Regions from separate parts of the Bradyrhizobium sp. TM239 genome, predicted to be linked through region 3. Evidence: predicted binding sites of a transcription regulator. Region 3 holds the regulator's gene; each other region holds the start of a gene.
The links. Region 3 encodes LexA, which represses DNA repair genes until DNA is damaged. Its sites were predicted from a motif close to TGTTCNNNNTGTGTTCNG; they were not measured.

Region 1: the regulator LexA is predicted to act here: its motif matches at 4,422-4,439, upstream of AABA84_RS30805 (DNA recombination protein RmuC).
Region 2: the regulator LexA is predicted to act here: its motif matches at 3,444-3,461, upstream of AABA84_RS20760 (YifB family Mg chelatase-like AAA ATPase).

The regions. Positions count from the first base shown of each region.
Region 1 is NZ_BTIR01000023.1:881-7,175, reverse strand. Features, by position in the region: gene AABA84_RS30830 (DNA polymerase III subunit gamma/tau) at 1-97, shown strand, start outside; gene AABA84_RS30825 (YbaB/EbfC family nucleoid-associated protein) at 126-446, shown strand; gene recR (recombination mediator RecR) at 448-1,050, shown strand; gene AABA84_RS30815 (hypothetical protein) at 1,078-1,515, shown strand; gene AABA84_RS30810 (AmpG family muropeptide MFS transporter) at 1,635-2,999, opposite strand; gene AABA84_RS30805 (DNA recombination protein RmuC) at 3,192-4,391, opposite strand; gene def (peptide deformylase) at 4,562-5,089, shown strand; gene fmt (methionyl-tRNA formyltransferase) at 5,296-6,231, shown strand; gene truA (tRNA pseudouridine(38-40) synthase TruA) at 6,238-6,295, shown strand, end outside.
Region 2 is NZ_BTIR01000011.1:502,706-509,000, reverse strand. Features, by position in the region: gene AABA84_RS20770 (ATP-binding protein) at 1-1,123, opposite strand, end outside; gene AABA84_RS20765 (hypothetical protein) at 1,273-1,746, opposite strand; gene AABA84_RS20760 (YifB family Mg chelatase-like AAA ATPase) at 1,846-3,384, opposite strand; gene AABA84_RS20755 (PilZ domain-containing protein) at 3,613-3,858, shown strand; gene AABA84_RS20750 (tetratricopeptide repeat protein) at 4,039-4,812, shown strand; gene AABA84_RS20745 (AAA family ATPase) at 4,834-6,123, opposite strand; gene AABA84_RS20740 (CpaD family pilus assembly protein) at 6,120-6,295, opposite strand, start outside.
Region 3 is NZ_BTIR01000024.1:75,127-81,421, reverse strand. Features, by position in the region: gene AABA84_RS31600 (molybdopterin molybdotransferase MoeA) at 1-608, shown strand, start outside; gene lexA (transcriptional repressor LexA) at 785-1,486, shown strand; gene AABA84_RS31590 (hypothetical protein) at 2,079-2,513, shown strand; gene AABA84_RS31585 (GAF domain-containing protein) at 2,736-3,677, shown strand; partial or broken gene AABA84_RS31580 (ComEC/Rec2 family competence protein) at 3,687-5,060, opposite strand; gene AABA84_RS31575 (hypothetical protein) at 5,502-5,825, shown strand.

The DNA.
Region 1 (6,295 bases), on a different contig from region 3:
GGTCCGCAGGCTTGCCCCCGAGACGCCGGAAGCCAATATAAACGCTGACTACGGCAGTGACGATCCGCCCGACGGTTCCGACGGCGACGATCTCTGAGCCCATCTTTTTCCAAGGACGAGCACCGATGGCTGATTTTCTCGGCATGATGAAGCAGGCGGCGCAGCTGCAATCCAAGATGCAGGAGATGCAGGAGCAGCTGGCCAACGTGGAAGTCGAGGGCATTTCCGGCGGCGGCCTCGTCGCCGTGCGCATGACCGCGAAGATGGACGTCAAGGGCATCAAGATCGATCCCTCGCTGATGAAGCCGGAAGAGCGCGAAGTGCTCGAAGACCTGCTCGTCACCGCGCTCGGTGATGCCCGCCGCAAGGCCGAGGCCGCGATGCAGGAGAAGATGCAGTCGCTGACCGGCGGTCTCGGTCTGCCGCCGGGGTTGTTCGGCCAGTAATATGGGCGCGGTTGCAGGTCCTGAAATCGAGCGGCTGGTGCAGCTTCTCGCGCGGCTGCCGGGCCTCGGTCCGCGCTCGGCGCGGCGCGCGGCGCTGCATCTGATCAAGAAGCGCGAAGCGCTGATGATGCCGCTGGCTTCGGCCATGCAGGTCGCGCTGGACAAGGTCCAGGTCTGCAAGACCTGCGGCAACATCGATACGCAAAATCCCTGCACCGTCTGCACTGATCCGAAGCGCGATGACGCCATCATCGTCGTCGTCGCCGACGTCGCCGATCTCTGGGCGCTGGAGCGCGCCAATGCGACCCAGGGGCGCTATCATGTGCTGGGCGCGACATTGTCGCCGCTCGACGGCGTCGGCCCGCAGGATTTGACCATCGACGCGCTGGTGGCGCGCGCGCATGATGCGCAGGTGCAGGAAATCATCCTGGCGCTGAATGCCACTGTGGACGGCCAGACCACGGCACACTACATCACCGACCTGCTTCAGGACGCCAACGTAAAGGTAACCCGGCTGGCCCATGGTGTGCCGGTCGGTGGCGAGCTTGATTATCTCGACGAAGGTACGCTATCGGCCGCGATGCGGCAGCGTACCCTGTTCTAGCCATCCAGACTTTACGGAACGGACGACATGACGAAACTTTTCGCCACACGCCTGGCTTTGGTCGCGACGATGATGCTGCTGGCAAGCCCGGCCATCTCCGCGCAGCAGGACGACGGGGCGCCGCCGCCGTCCAAGCCCGGCAAGCCGATCAACGCCGGCGAGGTGCTGTCCGGCGAGTTGAACGCCTTGAAAGTGCGTGACGTCAAGAATGCCGGCAAGCGGGTCGCGACCTACCAGATCACCTCCGAGCCGCGCCGTCTGCCGCCGCCGAACGGTCTGTGCAACCTCGAGACCGGGCCCGAGACCTTCCAGCTCGTTCCGAGCGGCGATGCGCAGGCCGCGCAGCTGAAGACGTTCGTCGGCAAGGAAATCTCGGTCAAGGTCGACGAGGTCGCCTGCGCCAGCGATCCCGGCCAGATGAGCGAAGCCGTGATCACGAAGTGGAGCCTGATCAAGAAGCAGTAGGGGGATCAGATCGAGATGCCGTAGGGTGGGCAAAGCGAAGCGTGTCCACCGCCTCTGCCGAATGCTTGGAACGATGGTGGGCACGGCGCAAGTGCGCCTTTGCCCACCCTACGAGACCATCACACCCTCACCGGCCCCAGCGCCTCGAAATGCCCGCGCTTCTGTAGCCACGTCAGTAGCACCAGGCTCGGAATGGCCACCAGCACGCAGATCACGAAGAACAGCGGCCAGCCCGTGGTGTCCGCGACATAGCCCGCGCTCGACGACAGATAGGTTCGCCCCACCGCCGCGAGTGCGGTGAGCAGCGCATATTGCGTCGCCGTGTGCAGCGGGTTCTGGCAGAGCGCCGAGAGGTAGGCCACGAAGATCACGGTGCCGATGGCGCTGGTGAAGTTCTCGGCGCAGATGGCGAGCGCCAGCGCCCATTGATTGGTGCCGACCACCGCGAGCCAGGCAAAGGACAAATTGGCCAGCGCCTGCACCACGCCGCCGATCCAGAGCGACATTGCCAGCGGATAGCGCCGCGCGACGAAACCGCCGGCAAATCCGCCGATCAGCGTGGCGGCGAGCCCGACGCCCTTCACGATCGCCGCATAGTCGTTGCGGGTGAAGCCGAGGTCGATCACGAACGGCGCCGTCATCGTGCCCGAGAACGCGTCGGTGAACTTGAACAGCACCACGAAGGCGAGCGCGGCGAGTGCGTCCTTGCGCGACAGGAACTCGGAGAACGCGCCGATCGCCGCGCTCAACACGCGCGCAAAGGCGGTCTCGGTTTGTGTTGCAGCTTCTGCCTGTGCGGATTGCGCCGGCTCGGTCGCGGCCAGCGCGGTAATCGTGCCGATCAGCACCATCGACGCCATCACCACATAGCCCCACATCCATGCCGAGGTGCGGGTGATGCCGGTGCTCTCGAAGCCCGAGACGATGAACAGCGCGCCCGCGGTCGAGACCAGCATGCCGATGCGATAAGCCGCGACGTAAGCCGCCATGCCGGCGGCCTGCTCGCTCTCCGGCAGGCTCTCGACGCGGAAGGCATCGACCACGATGTCCTGTGTCGACGACGTCGTCGCCACCAGCAGCACGCCGAGCGCGACGTAGAACGGCGAGCGCGCGGGGTCGGTCATCGCCAGCAGCAGGATCGCGACGATCAGCAGCAATTGCGAGAACAGCAGCCATCCGCGCCGCCGCCCGAAGACGCGCGTGAACAGCGGCACATGCAGCGCATCCACCAGCGGCGCCCACAAAAATTTCAGCGTGTAGGGCGTGCCGACCAGCGCGAACAGCCCGATGGTCTTGAGATCGACCCCGGCCTCGCGCATCCACACCAGCAGCGTCGAGCCTGACAGCGCCAGCGGCAGCCCGGAGGAGAAGCCCAGGAACAGTACGATCAGCACCCGCGGCTGCAGGTACACGGCAAGGCTGTCGCGCCAGGAGGGCGCAGGGACGGAGGTCGCGGCGGGGGAGGTCGCGTCGGGAGCGGTCATGGGGTGGTGTTAGCAGATTCTGGGGGAAAAGACTCTCATCCGCGTTAGTGAGGGCGAAAGCTCTCACCCCCTCACGATGTCATCGTCCGCGAAGGCGGACGACCCAGTAATCACCAGCATCTCGATTCAATCATAACCGCCGCAGCGTACTGGATGCCCCGCCTTCGCGGGGCATGACAGTGTGCCCTAATCTCACTCCCCCGCCTGGAGCTTCCGCGGAAACAGCTCGCCCGCGCCCGCGACCAGCCGCGGTCCCTCGGCCGGCGCGTCCGACTTGCTGAAATCCAGCTCCTCGATCCTTCCTGCGCGCTTTTCGATCTTGTCGGCGGAAATCAGGATCTGGCGGACGTCCTCGTTCGCATCGGAAAAATGCTTCTGCAATTTGACCACGCGATCCCTGAGACGTCCCAGATCGTCGCCGAGCTTGATCACTTCGGTCTGAATCAGGTCGGCGGCGTCGCGCATGCGCGCGTCCTTCATGATCTGCTGCATCACCTGGATCGCCAGCATCAAGAGCGAGGGCGACACCAGCACCACGCGGGCGCGGTAGGCCTTCTGGATCACGTCGTCGAAACCGTCGTGGATTTCCGCATAGACCGATTCCGACGGCACGAACATCAGTGCCATCTCCTGGGTCTCGCCGGTGACGAGATATTTTTCCGCGATGTCGCTGACATGCTTCATCACGTCGCCGCGCAGCCGCTGCGTGGCGATCCGCTTCTCCTCGTCGGTGCGGGCGTCGTGCAGCGCCGTCATCGCCTCCAGCGGGAATTTCGCGTCGATGCAGAGCGGGCGCTGGTCGGGCAAGAACACGACGCAGTCGGGCCGCTTGCCGGTCGAGAGCGTGAACTGGAACTCGTACGCGCCCTTCGGCAAGCCGTCCTGGACGATCGCCTCCATCCGCGCCTGGCCGAAGGCGCCGCGTGACTGCTTGTTGGCGAGCACGTCGCGGAGCGTCGTCACCTGGGTGGTGAGATCGGTGAGGTTCTTGTGGGCGCTGTCGATGATGCCGAGCCGCTCGTGCAGCGCGCGCAGGCTCTCCATGGTGTTGCGGGTCGAATGCTCCATCGATTGGCCGACGCGATGGGTCACCGAATCCAGCCGCTCGTTGACCGCGCGCGCCATTTCGGCCTGACGTCCCGCCAGCGCCTGGGTCATGGCGTCGGCTCGGCCGGCAGCTTCGCTCTGGGCGTGCAGGACCTGGCTGAGGCGCTCCTCGAGCTCGTCGGCCCGGATGGCGTGCGCCATCGCGAGTTCCGCGCCGCGCCGGCCCGAGCGGGCGATCACGACCGCAATCGCCACCAGGAGGATGAGGACAAGGGCGCCGAAGCCGATCAGCGCATCGATCGTGCGCACCGGCCAGTCGCCCAACATGAAAATGATCTCGTTCATGGGCCCTTCTAGCGCGATTCGCCGACCTTAGCGAACGAAGAGGGAACGGTTATGGTTAATAGCCCCCTAATTTTTATGGTTAACGAAACCTGAAGTTTTATGGTTAGCGAGGGGTTAACGGGGTTCCTGGCCGGATTGACCGCGTCCGGCGCGCGGCTTAAATCGCGGCCATGGCCCTCAGAGAAATCATCATCCTGCCCGACAGGCAGCTGCGTCTGGTCTCCAAGCCGATCGAGAAGGTCACGGCCGAGATCCGCAAGCTTGCCGACGACATGTTCGAGACCATGTACGACGCGCCCGGCATTGGCCTCGCCGCGATCCAGGTCGCGCAGCCGCTGCGGCTGATCACCATGGACCTCGCCAAGCGCGACGAGAACGGCGAGACCACGCCGCTTCCGCGCGTCTTCATCAATCCCGAGATCATCGCCTCGTCCGAGGAGCTCTCGGTCTACGAGGAAGGCTGCCTCTCGATCCCCGAATATTACGAGGAGGTCGAGCGCCCCGCGAAGGTGCGCGTGCGCTTCACCGATCTCGACGGCAAGGTGCACGAGGAGGATGCCGAGGGCCTCTATGCCACCTGCATCCAGCACGAGATCGACCACCTCAACGGCGTGCTGTTCGTCGACTATCTGTCGAAGCTCAAGCGCGACCGCGTGATGAAAAAGTTCGAGAAGGCCGCCAAGCGCGCGGGCGAGTGAATCATCGGAGCTGCCCCATCCTCGGTGCGCTCCCTCCCCCCTTGCGGGGGAGGGCGGGGGAGAGGGGTAGCCCAGCAAAAGGTGCTCCTGATCTGCGGAGCGCAAGCAACAAGGCGCTCGCGCTCAAACCGACAGAGCGCGTCGTGTGGCACCCCTCTCCCTAGCCCTCCCCCGCAAGGGGGGAGGGAACATACCGAGTTCTTGTCATGCCCCTTCGCCTGATCTTCATGGGCACGCCCGATTTCTCCGTGCCGACGCTGCTCGAGCTCGTCGCGCATGGCCACGAGATCGCGGCGGTCTACACCCGCGCGCCGAAGCCCGGCGGGCGGCGCGGCCTGCAATTGCAGCCGACGCCGGTGGAAGAGGCCGCGCGAAAACTCGGCATTCCCGTGCTGACGCCGAAGACGTTGAAGACGCAAGAGGCGCTCGACGAGTTCAGCGCGTTCGATGCCGATGCGGCCGTCGTCGTTGCTTACGGCATGATCCTGCCGCAGGCGATCCTCGATGCGCCAAAGCTCGGCTGCTACAATCTGCACGCCTCGCTGTTGCCGCGCTGGCGCGGCGCGGCGCCCATCAACCGTGCGATCATGGCTGATGATGCCGAGAGCGGCGTGATGGTGATGAAGATGGATGTCGGCCTCGACACCGGCGACGTCGCCATGGCCGAGCGTCTGGCCGTCACCGACAACATGACTGCGCTGGACCTGCACGATCGGCTCTCCCGTCTCGGTGCCGACCTGATGGTGCGCGCGATGGCCGCGCTCGCCCGCGATGGCCTCCAGCTCAAGAAGCAGAGCGAGGACGGCGTCACCTATGCCGCCAAGATCGACAAGGCCGAGGCGCGCATCGACTGGACCAAGCCGGCGCGCGCCGTGCTGCGTCACATCCACGGCCTGTCGCCATTCCCGGGCGCATGGGCCGAGCTTGCCGGCGTCAGCGAGAACGCGCGCGTCAAGATCCTGCGGTGTGAGTTGGCGAAAGGGGAGGGCGCGCCGGGCGAAGTGCTCGATGACAAGCTCACCATCGCCTGCGGCGAGGGCGCCATCCGCATCATCGAGCTCCAGCGCGAGGGTAAGGGCCGGATGCAGGCCGCGGACTTTTTGCGCGGTGTGCCGCTGAAGGCGGGAGCGAGGTTCAACTAATCAGCGATGCCCCGCTACAAGCTCACCATCGAATATGACGGCGCGCCGTTCTTCGGCTGGCAGG
Region 2 (6,295 bases), on a different contig from region 3:
CGACGATCAGCGCGACGCCGCCGCTCGCGGTGAATTTGATGGCGTTGCCGGCGAGATTGAGCAGCACCTGGCGCAGCCGCGCGGCATCACCGACCACCTCCAGCGGCAGGCGCTCGTCGACATAGGCGGCGATCTCGAGCGCCTTGGCCTGCGCGCGGGGCGCGAGCAGCTCGGTGATCTCCTCGACCAGGGTCGAGAGCGCGAAGGGACGCTGCTCCAGATCAAGCTTGCCGGCCTCGATCTTGGAATAGTCGAGCAGCTCCTCGATCAGCGCCATCAAGGCTTCGCCCGAGGTTTTCACCGCTTTGGCATAGGTCGCCTGCTCCGGCGTCAGCGTGGTGTCGAGCAGGAGGCCGCCCATGCCGATGATGCCGTTCAGGGGGGTGCGGATTTCGTGCGAGGCCATCGCGAGGAAGCGCGATTTGGCGCGGTTGGCGGCGTCGGCCTGGTCGCGTGCGTCGGACAGAGCGCGTTCGGTCTCGGTGCGGTCGGTAACGTCGCGCCCCACGCTCTGCAATTCGGCGGGCTGTCCGGCATCGAGGCGGACATAGCCCTCGCGCCAGGCGATCCAGCGCGCGCCGAGCGAGGTTGCGATCTTCTGGTCGTGGATGCGTGTGCCGCTGCTCTCGCGGGCGCTGTCACCCTGCTCCAGCACGTCGAAATCGAAGCGCGTGCCGACCAGCGCGCTGCGCGCCTGTCCTGCGAGCGCGCAATAGGCTTCGTTGGCAAAGGTGATGCGGCCATCGGTAGCGCGCAGCACGATGAGGTCGCCCTGCTGCTCGAACAGGCTGCGGGCGCGTTCTTCCGCCTCCTTCAGCTCCCAATTGCGATCGATCAGCGCCTCGTTGTGGGCGGCGAGCGTACGCAGCCGCTTGCCCACGAAACGCAGGCGCATGCTCAGCGTCGCAAGACCGAGGCAGGCGAGCGCGAACAGGAAGCTCGCGCCGATCGCAAAGGTGTGGGGATCGTAGCCGGAGTTCTCGGACCGGCTGCCGGACACGAAGCCATAGGCGCCGCCGAAGGTCGCCGAGAAGATCATGAAAGAGCGGATCGCGAAAGCGATGCGGGGGTGCTGTCGCCTGAAGCGGCGCATGCGCACCTTGATCCGGAACGTCCGACCCATCGCCACCGACCCCGACTCTTCTTCGAAATCCCGCCACCCGCCGTCTGCGACGATGTCGCGCCGACCTTGCGAACAGCTTGAGGCTTTGGCGCTGCCTCCAAACAGGACTAACGAGGTGTTAACGGCTCAAAGCATTGTCTCAGCGCGCTTCAGAGCGAGGCAGCCTGGAGCGGCAGCGGGCGATGGCCGCCATGGGCGCCGACGATCAGCGCCGCGGCCTCGCGCTGCGAGAAGGACTTCGAGCGCACATAGATACGGTAATCCGCTGGCCCTTCGGTGGAGAGATAGATCACCTGGCCGCCGTCGACGGGCTGAGCGGCAATCGAGACAAGACGTGTCGAGGGATTGACCTGACAGGACTCCGGCTCGGAACCGAGGCCGTCGTCGACCACGGCGAAGTCCGCAGCATCAGCATCGTCGGTGATCTGAACCCGCACCGTGGCCCGGGCGGGATCTTCGGTGAAGGCGACGTGGACGCCGGCGGTCCAGAACAGGGAGGTGAGCTCGACCGAGGTATCGCCGAGGGCGATGCAGGGATGCGAGACCGATCCGATCTCGCCGCGGGCCAACACCGCAGCCGCCAACAAGGGAACAGCCGAGGCCAGGATCTTAAAACGCAACATGACACTCTACTCGCCGGGCCCGGTACGGGAACTTTGTGGGCCTTATGGTTTGCAGAGCGTAAAGGAAACTCGTTACCGCCGGGTTGATGCGCGGAATGATCAAGCCATCTGCCGCACATCCTCCGCGAGTGCGCGGTAGGAGAGCGCTTCGGCCAGATGCAGCCGGCCGATCTTCTCAGTGCGATCGAGGTCGGCCAGCGTGCGCGCCACCCGCAGCACGCGGTGATAGCCGCGCGCCGAGAGCCGCATGGTCTCGGCGGCGTCGCGCAGCAATTTGGCGCCTTGCGCGTCCGGCTTTGCGATCTCCTCCAGCACGGAGGCAGGAGCCTCGGCATTGGTGCGAACCTTGGGCAGGCCGGCATCGGCATAACGGGCGAGCTGGATGTCGCGCGCCGCCGCCACGCGGGCGGCGACTTCGGCGGAGCCTTCCGCCGGTGGCGGCAGGATCAAATCCGCCGCGGTCACCGCCGGCACCTCGATGCGCAGGTCGATGCGGTCCATCAACGGGCCGGAGATGCGCGCCTGGTAGTCGCCGGTGCAGCGGTCGACACGGCCGCGCTTGCAGGCATAGCCGGGCTCGAACGCATTGCCGCAGCGGCACGGATTCATCGCCGCGACCAGCATGAAGCGGGCAGGGTAAGTGACGCGATGGTTGGCGCGCGACACCGCGACCTCGCCGTTCTCCAGCGGCTGCCGGAGCGAATCCAGCACGCGCGGATCGAACTCCGGCAATTCGTCGAGGAACAGCACGCCCTGATGTGCCAGCGAGATCTCGCCGGGCTTTGCGCGCATGCCGCCGCCGGTGAGCGCGGCCATGCTCGCGGAATGATGCGGCGAGCGGAACGGCCGCTTGGCCGTCAGCGCGCCGCCCTCGATCTCGCCGGCAACGGAGGCGATCATCGAGACCTCGAGCAGTTCGCTCGGTGACAGCGGCGGCAGGATCGAGGGCAGGCGCGCCGCGAGCATCGATTTGCCGGCGCCGGGCGCCCCGATCATGAGCAAATGATGCCCGCCGGCGGCCGCGATCTCCAGCGCGCGCTTGGCGCTCTCCTGACCCTTGATGTCGCGCAGGTCGAGCGTGGAGGCGGCGGGCTCATGCACCTTCGGTGACGGCCGCGACAGCACCTGTGTGCCCTTGAAGTGATTGGCGATCTGGATCAGCGAGCTTGCCGCGATGATCTGGATGTCCGGGCTCGCCCATGCCGCTTCGGAGCCGCACGAGGCCGGGCAGATCAGCCCTTCCTCGCGCATATTGGCGCCGAACGCGGCGGGAAGAACGCCGGCCACGGGCGCGATCGAGCCATCGAGGCCGAGCTCGCCGAGCACGGTGAAGCCGGTCAGCGCATCCGGCGGGATCGCGCCGATCGCCGCCATCAGCCCGAGGGCGATCGGCAGGTCGTAATGGCTGCCTTCCTTCGGCAGGTCAGCCGGCGCCAGATTGACGATGATCCGCCGCGCCGGCAGCGCCAGGCCGGAGGCAATCAGCGCCGAGCGCACCCGCTCGCGCGCCTCAGACACCGCCTTGTCCGGCAGGCCGACAATGGCGAAGGCCGGCAGACCCGGCGCGACCTGCACCTGCACGTCGACCGCACGGGCCTCGATCCCCTCGAAGGCGACGGTGGAAACCCGCTGAACCATGCTCAAACCAGCCTGCCCCTCTCGCACAATTAGGGGTAGCAGAGACGGGCCCTCTCCGCAAGAACAATACGGGAACAATCTCGGCGGGCGAGCAAGCCCTAACCAATCGTAAACGCCACGCCGACACTACGCCTCGAATGCCGGCTTCTGTCCTCAGCACATTCCAACGAATGTCCGCTATTCCTGAGGCTGCGGGATGGGCCGTGGTCTAACGGGTGAACAATTCAAATGCTTGCAAATCGCCGGAGAAGCGAACGTCGGGTGTGCAGCCGGCTCGCCAAGATCCATTTTGGCGCGGGCTCGCTGCCGCGGGACTGCACGATCACGGATATTTCGGATGGCGGCGTGAAAGTGGTGGCGGAATTCCTGGAAGTGCCGCCGCAATTCACCATCATCTTCGCACCTGATTATTCCCGCCAATGCCGCCTGCGCTGGCGCATCGGCTGCGAATTCGGCGCCGAGTTCACCGACTAAAGCGCGATGCGATGAGGATGAATCGTCATCGCGCTTTAGGTTGTTGTTTAAGCATGATCTCTTCGGAAAACCGCTGCGCACTTTTCCGGATCATGCTTTAAGGTCTCACAGCCCGCGTCCTTAACGGGACTTTAGCGTTAATCGGTAAGCATCTCTGATCAGTTGCCGAGTGATCAGAGTATGTCCAAGCGTTCGTCCCTCGCCTCTCCCCCGGCGAGATTGCTGCTTCCCGCACTCCTGGTGCTCGTCCTCGGCGGTTGCCAGACCGCCGGCATCGAGGATGTGACCGGCGCGCTCGGCGTCAGATCGGAAGCGGCTGTCAAGTCCGACGCCAGGCCGGACATGGACGCGTTGCGCGAGCGTTATCGCGCCAAGCCCAATGATCCCAACGTTGCGCTCGCCTACGGCAAGGCGTTGCGCGAGACCGGCCAGCGCGCGCAGGCGGTCGCGGTCATGGAGCAGGCCGTGCTCGCCCATCCCAGCAACAAGGCGCTGCTCGCCGGCTATGGCCGCGCGCTCGCCGACAGCGGCAATTTCCAGCAGGCCTTCGACGTCCTCAGCCGCGCGCATACGCCGGAGGATCCGGACTGGCGCATCCTGTCGGCACAGGGTGCGGCGCTCGATCAGCTCGGCCGCAACGAAGAGGCGCAGCAATATTATACCACGGCGTTGAAGATCGTGCCGGACGAGCCGACCGTGCTGTCCAATCTCGGCCTGTCCTATATGCTGCAAAACAATCTGCCGAAGGCCGAACAGGTGCTCGGCCGCGCTCATCAGCGCAATCAGAACGATGCGCGGGTCCGTGCCAATCTTGCGCTCGTGCTGGGATTGCAGGGCCGCGAGGCCGAGGCCGAAATCCTCGTGAAGGCAGATTTGCCGCCGGACCAGGCAGCGGCCAAGGTCGCGGCGCTGCGGCAGCTGCTGGCGAAGAAGCAGCAGCGGGCGGACAAGTAATCCGCCCCTCTTGGTGGATGCTTACGACGCCTTGCGATGCGGCGCGGAGTTGCGGCTTGACCTGCCCTTCAGCTTCTTCAGCAGCGGTCCGAGCAGCGAGCGCTTCGGCTTCTTCACCTCGCCGCGCCCGGCGAGGCGGTTCGCCATGTTCTGGAACAGCTCGGTGGTGCGGTGGTTCTTGGAGACCTCCGCGATCATCTGGCCGTTATTGGCGGCGGTGGAGAACAGTTTCGAATCGAACGGGATCACCGCGATCGGCTGGCTTTCCATGGTCTTGGCGAACGCCTTGACCTCGATCTCCGCGCGCTTGTGCATGCCGACCTGGTTGATGCAATACAGCGGCGGCCGGTCGTTCGGCCGCGCCGCCTTCAGCACGCTCAGCATGTTCTTGGTGTTGCGCAAATTGGCGAGATCGGGCTCGGCCACGATGACGATGTCGTCCGCGTTCACCAGCGCGCGCCGCGTCCAGCCGGACCATTGGTGGGGAACGTCGAGCACGATGCAGGGCGTGGTCATGCGCAGCGTGTCGAACACGGCGTCGAAAGCTTCGGCGCCGAAATCATAGACGCGGTCGAGGGTGGCAGGCGCCGCGAGGAGGCTGAGGCGCTCGGTGCATTTGGAGAGCAGGCGCTCCATCAGCGCCGTGTCCGGCCGGTCCTGCGACAGCACCGCGTTGGCGATGCCCTGCACCGGGTCCTGGTTGTAGTCGAGGCCCGCGGTGCCGAAGGCGAGGTCGAGGTCGATCACGACGGAATCGAGCGCGAGGTCACGGGCGATGGTCCAAGCCACGTTGTGGGCAACGGTGGAGGCGCCGACGCCGCCCTTGGCGCCGACCACCGCGATGACGCGGCCGGTGATGATGGCCTCGGAGGCCGAGAACAGGCTGCAGATGGAGCGGACCACGTCGAGGGTTTCGACCGGTCCCACCACATAATCGTTGACGCCGCGGCGCACCAGCTCGCGATAGGGCGCGGTGTCGTTGGGATTGCCGATCACGACCACGCGGGTGCCGGGGTCGCAGACGCCGGCGAGGTCGTCGAGTCCCTCGAGGATGTCGCGCGTACCGTCGGATTCGATCACGATCACGTTCGGCGTCGGCATCGATTCATAGACTTCGATCGCCGCGGCAAGGCCACCGTCCTTGGCGGTGAGGTGTGCCTTGGCGAGCCGGCGGTCCTGCCCCGCCGCGGTCACCGCGGCGAGCGTCTTCTCGGTCTCGCAAAAGGCCTGCACCGAGATGCGGGGAACCGGCGCAATGTGTTCCTCGGGGTGCTGCGGATCGTCCGCTTCTTCGTCGTGGATAACGGTCATTTGCCTGTGTCGCTGAGCTTGGCCTTGTCGGCTTCGGAATTGGGAGTCGAGATCGCAGTGCCCTTGCGATAGCGATCAAAGGCGATGTCGCGCCGCGCGGTATAGGCCGGCGTCTCGGATCGCGGCTGCTCGAGGTCGGCCGGATTGTCGATCATCGCGGCGAGATTGCGCT
Region 3 (6,295 bases):
GCTACGCCCTGCACGCGCTCGCCCGCAGCGAGGGCGCCGAGACCATCGACCTCGGTGTTGCCGCCGATACGCTGGAGGCCACCACCGCCGGCATCCGCCGCGCGCGCGAAAGCGGCGCCGACATCCTGATCACGACCGGGGGCGCATCGGTCGGCGACCACGATCTGGTCCAGCAGGCGCTCAAGGACGAAGGCATCGCGATGGCGTTCTGGAAGATCGCGATGCGGCCCGGCAAGCCGATGATGCACGGACGGCTAGGGGCGATGGGCGTCATCGGCCTGCCCGGCAATCCCGTATCGTCCTACGTGTGCGCGTTCCTGTTCATGGTGCCGCTGATTCGGGCGCTGTCGGGCCGTTCGGTTGTTCATCATCATCGCGAGCGCGCCGTACTGGGCCGCGATCTCGGCGCCAACGACCAGCGCGAAGACTATCTGCGCGCGCGCCTGGAGCTGCGCGACGACGGCACCCTCGTCGCCCTTCCCGTCAGCCATCAAGACTCCTCTCTGCTTGCGAATCTTGCTGCAGCACAGGTACTTCTCGTGCGCGCACCGTTTGCGCCGAAGGCCGAGGCCGGCAGCCCCTGCGAGATGCTAAGGCTCCCCGTCTGAACTGCGCGGCCACACGCATTCCGTGAGTTTCGTTCTGTTCACGGTAAATTAAGCAGTTGCGGAACACATATCGAACATATAGTGTCCGTTCATGATTTGTTTCGAGCATGCAGCGGCTTATCGCTGAATTCATCGTCTCGGAATCGAACGACATCAACCGGGGGACTTTGGTCGAGATGTTAACGCGCAAACAATACGAGCTTCTGCGGTTCATCAGCGAACGCTTGAAGGAAAGCGGCGTGCCGCCGTCCTTCGACGAGATGAAGGATGCGCTCGACCTGCGCTCGAAATCGGGCATCCATCGCCTGATCACCGCGCTCGAGGAGCGCGGCTTCATCCGCCGCCTGCCCAACCGCGCCCGGGCCATCGAAGTGATCAAGCTGCCCGAGCTCCAGGCTGCCGCCGGCAACCGACGCGGCTTCACGCCAAGCGTCATCGAAGGCAATCTCGGCAAGGTACGCGCGAGCTCCAGCCCGTCCGCAGACGAGGGCGAGCGGCCCGTGGCGGTGCCGGTGATGGGCCGCATCGCGGCCGGCACCCCGATCGAGGCATTGCAGACCCGCAGCCACACCATCAGCGTGCCGCCCGACATGCTCGGCTCCGGCGAGCATTACGCGCTCGAAGTGCGCGGCGATTCCATGGTCGAGGCCGGCATCCTCGACGGCGACATGGCGCTGATCCAGCGCAACGAGAGCGCCGATACCGGCGATATCGTTGTGGCGCTGATCGACGACGAGGAAGCCACGCTCAAGCGCTTCCGTCGCCGCGGCGCCTCGATCGCGCTGGAGCCCGCCAATGCCGCTTACGAGGTGCGCATCCTGCCGCCGAACCGCGTGAAGATTCAGGGCAAGCTGATCGGGCTTTACCGCAAGTACTGATACCGGAAGTACTCGGCGCCTCGCGCGCGCCTTCGATCGGCGTCGCCGATCAGAGATTGGAGCGGATGATGGTCCGCTCCGGCTGGATAGTCTTTCTGGTTCTGCACAGATTATCCGGCCCCCTCCTCCTTTCGCGACATCCTCGGCAGGCCGCTGCGAAGCAACATCGCTTCGCGGCCTTTCGAGTTCGAGGGGGACAGCCCAATGCGCCAGATCGTTTGAGCGCAGCCGCAGCAACGCTGATGGCTCCTCAGCATCGCAAGCCGTTGTCGCGAAATCGCATCGCCATGTCGGCCAGGACACGGCCGCGAGCGCGCGACGACCGCAATGCAGTCGCGTAGCCATCGCAGCCGAGTTGGCGATACAGGCGGGTCTCTCGCCGGTCGTTTGATGCGCGCCTCCCAAATGCACGGAGGCCGGCTTTGTTCCTATCGAATTCGGAAAAGATGGAAAAGATAATGTGATCGGGGCTCGCGGATCCCAGCCGCAGATTTGCCTACAACGAAGCAGAGCGTTGCGTGTTTCAACTCTGACAGAGGCCTGCGCCTCCAAAAGAGGTGCGGGTCGCTATCTCTGCAATGAGGAGCACCCGATGTGTGACTATAGCCTGCATGCCGTCGCGACGCGCCCCGCAGAAGTCGGCGAGACGATCGTCACGACAACATTCCGCGGCACCTCGACGCGCGGCTTCGCCTCCGAAGCCGATCTCTCGGTCGCGGTCTGCCTGCTGCCGGGAACGGAGCTCGCCTTCGCCGACAACGTCCGTTACGACAACCGCTGGATCTGGACGCGCACCGTCAACTCCCGCGTCGGCAAGTTCGGCAAGATCGATCCGCACATTCCCGATCGCCATCATGATGCGATCGAATTCCCGGACGGCAAATCCGTGCTGGTGACGCAGCTCGTCGAGGGCCAGCGCGCAACCGTGCTGCAACTGCCGGTGACCCTGCCGATCGGCGAGCGCGAGCACAAGCCGCAGATCATCGCCGACAGTCGCCCGACGGTCACGCGACTGCCGATCGGCTGACGCCCTCCGGCCCGGCGGGTCCGGGGCCAGGATTGAAATGCCGTCGCCGGCCGATGCCGGCGAGCCCGGTGGGTTTTTGTTTAACGAAATTCGATCGGTGAGCGCCGCCGCCGCCGCACCTCGTCGCCGCACGAAGTTTGGGCCGTCCTGCCTGAATTTTGAACCTCCGCTCCGCAGCCAAATGACCGATGCTGTCGTGGTTTGAGGCGGCGGACACGCTCGATGAAAACCTTCATTCGCGTCGTTGAACTCTGGGTGCCTGACCGGACGCGCATGCGGCTGGAATTCGGCGGTGGCCTCTACGACGAAGGGCTGTCCGCGTTCAAGGCCGTCAGCGAAGAGCTGCACTTCGGATATGACGAGGGGCTTCCAGGCAAGGCCTGGGCCTCCGGCCATCCCGTCATCCTCACGAAATTCGCCAACTCCTATTTCAAGCGGACCGAGCAGGCCGTCGCGGCCGGCCTCACCTGCGGCGTGGCGGTGCCGGTGTTTGCAGGCGAATTCCTGCAAGCCGTGATGGTGCTGTTCTGCGGCGACGACGAGGCGCATGTCGGCGCGATCGAACTCTGGCACAACGATCCTGATCTCTCCCACGAGATGGGCCTCGTCGACGGCTATTACGGCGCAGCGGACATGTTCGAATTCAACTCCCGCCACACCAGGTTTCCTCGCGGCTTCGGCCTGCCCGGACGCACCTGGAAGGCGGGCCTGCCGCTGATCATCAAGGACCTGCACGACGCCAAGAGCTTCCTGCGCTGGGAGGACGCCGCCAAGGTCGGGATCAATCTGGGGGTCGGCGTGCCCTACCGAACCGGCACCGACCAAACCTGGGTTCTGACATTCCTCTCCGCGCAGGCAACGCCGATTGCGCGACGCTTCGAGATCTGGGTTCCGAACGAGAGCCGCTCGGCGCTGGTCTTTCGCGCCGGCGATTGCAGCGCGCAGACCGACCTTGCCGCGCTCTATGCGACCAAACTCATCGCCCGAGGCGAAGGCAGCATCGGCGGCGCCTGGGCCACTGGCATGCCGGCGCTCAACGACGATCTCACCCATGACGGCTCGATCGCCGGATCCGAGGCCTGCGCAGCCGGGCTGAACCGGATGGTGGCCCTGCCGGTCATCGGCAACGCAAGGCTCGAAGCCGTGCTGGCCTGGTATCTGTAATCGACCGCGTCAATCGTCGGCCTGCAAGTCGGTCTCCGATGGCGTTGCGTCGCGGTTGCGGGGAGCCGCCTTCGGCGCAAGGCTGCCGTCGAAATCACCTTCGGCGGCACCGGCCGGCAACCACGGGCGGTTGGTGCCCCTCGCCCTCACCGCCTGAACCGAAAAGCCGTCGCCACGCTGCGTCAGGGCCAGCGCGCCCTGGCGAACGAGCCGCTGCCGATCCACCACCATCGCCGCACAATCGGGCGGCGCGGGCCTTGACGTCACCACCAGCGCGGCCCGGCTGCAATCGTCCGCCAACGCGTCGATGCGCGAGGCCAGCGCGACCAGCCGTCCGTCCGCGAGCGGCGTCACGCAGCCCGACTCGTCGCACGATATGCCGCTCGCCAGCGCGTTACTGCCGGCATCGCGCGGATCGGCGTCGGCAGCCAACCACTCCTTGAGCAGGAAATTGTCCTTGCCCGCCCTGATCAGATGCAAACGCCCGTCCCCGCCCCGCACCGCGACGCTCGCGCCATCCCCGGCAATCAGGATATCGGGCTGCCGCACCGACAGCCCCCAGCCGATGGAAACCAGCAGCACCATGGCACCGCACCAGCGCAACGGCGTGCGCAACAGGCCCATCACGATGATCCCCAGGCTCGCTGCGATCAGCGGCGCGATGCCGAACGCCGGGATACGGCCGACCGCACCCGGCAATGCCGCCACCCAGCGCGAGACCGCGACCATCCAGTCGATCCCGATCCCCATCAGCCACCAGAACACGCCGTCGACCCCGAACGGTGCCGCGAGCAGGCCCAGCAGCCCCGCCGGCATCACCAGCGCCGAGACCACCGGCATCGCGCCGAGATTGGCGAGCACGCCGTAGGGCGTGACGCGGTGGAAGTGGAAGGCGGCGTAGGGCGTGGTCGCAAGCCCCGCGATCAACGAGGCCAGGAACAGCATCGCGATCTCGCGGCCGCCCCACATCGCGACGCGCGCGGTCGCCGAATGATCGGGTGAGGCAAACAGGTTCGGCATGCCGATCTGTACCAGTGCGACGAGACCCAGCGTCGCGGCAAAGGACATCTGGAAACTCGGATGCACAAGCGCTTCCGGCGCGACCGCGAGCACGATCAGCGCCGCCACCGCGAGCGTACGGAAGGTGATGGCGCGGCGATCGACCATCACGGCGATCAGCACCACCGCCGTCATGAAGAACGAACGTTGCGTCGCGACCTCTGCGCCAGACAAGAGCAGATAGAACGCAGCCGCCACCAGCGCTGCGGCCGCCGACCATTTCTTGACGGCAAAGCCGGCCGCCAGCCCCGGGATCAAGGCCAGCAGTGCGCGCACCGCGAAGAAGACGACTCCGGCGACGACCGCCATGTGATAGCCGGAGATCGGTCAAGAAAAGATTTTATATAGGTAATGCAGCGCCTTAAAGCAGTGTTGCTTCCCAGAATTCTAGACTGGGAAGTAGATGGGAAGCGGCCTTCGAGGCAACTGGCTTCGGCGCGGTAGCAGTTGGCCATGAACTCCAGCCCTGCCCGCTCCTCGGGCATGGCCGCGTCGGCGGCGAGCTCCAGGCAAAGCCGCTCGAACGCTCTGAGTTCGTCGATGATGCGCCGGTCCTGCCCCATGGGGGCGGATCAGACTCCGGCGCCGGTGGTCTCGTCAAGGCCCTCTGGCGGGCTCTCGTCGCGCTGCCTTTCGATGGCGGCATGTCTCGCCCTTCCCGCCGCCCACACACCTACACACGTCACCCGATCGCCAAGCCTGCCGCAATCGCGGCGCTCGATTTCATTTCGGGGCGACGGCCGATATCGTCAAGTTTGACAAGTCTTGGTTGTGTCAGCAATAAACCTCAATAAAACTGGCTGGGGATTGCTGGGGATGAAAAGGGCTTCTTTCGTGTTCCTGCTGCTGCTGACGGGCTGCTTGGGAGAGGAAGAGCGCTTGGCGGCTGCCAATGCCAAGGACGATCAGCAGTGCCTGTCCTACGGCGCCCAGAAGGGATCGGACGCTTACGTCAATTGCCGCGCCCAGCTCGAAGGGTCGAGACGGCAGGCCGATGCCGCAGTAAGCGCGGCCAACCGGGCCAATCGCGCCCCTAACTGTATCACCACCAGTGGATACGGCGGCCCCCCATCACTTATCTGCAACTGACCGACTAGCGCATTGCGATGATGACGATGGGGCGATCTCTCCGAAAGAGAGCCTAATCTGGTAGAAACGCAAATTCTTGCGTTCCCCGCTCGCCCGGATCAGGTCCGCGTTGGGCTATCCGGTAGCCTCGATGAGCTTCGATGAAGACCCGCTCGGAGAGCCATGTCCTCTCGTATCTCACGAGCTTTTCCGCGGATGAGGACAACCGTCCAGGTCCATTGTCACTCAGGTAAGATGTCTGGACTTCTCGCCTTGCGTCTCCGTCGCTGATCGGAACGCGATGCCAGACCAACTTGGCCGGCCTAATGGCGCAGAGAGCCTGAATGGTCCCGAAAGCGTCGGGCACGTACTGGATCGCCCCGTCGGAATGGACCAGGTCAACGTTTCCGAGCCAGTCGGCTGCCTCCTCGATACGATCGAAAAACCTCAACTTGTCTGTCGCGAGCTCCTTCGCACGTCTCACCATGGCA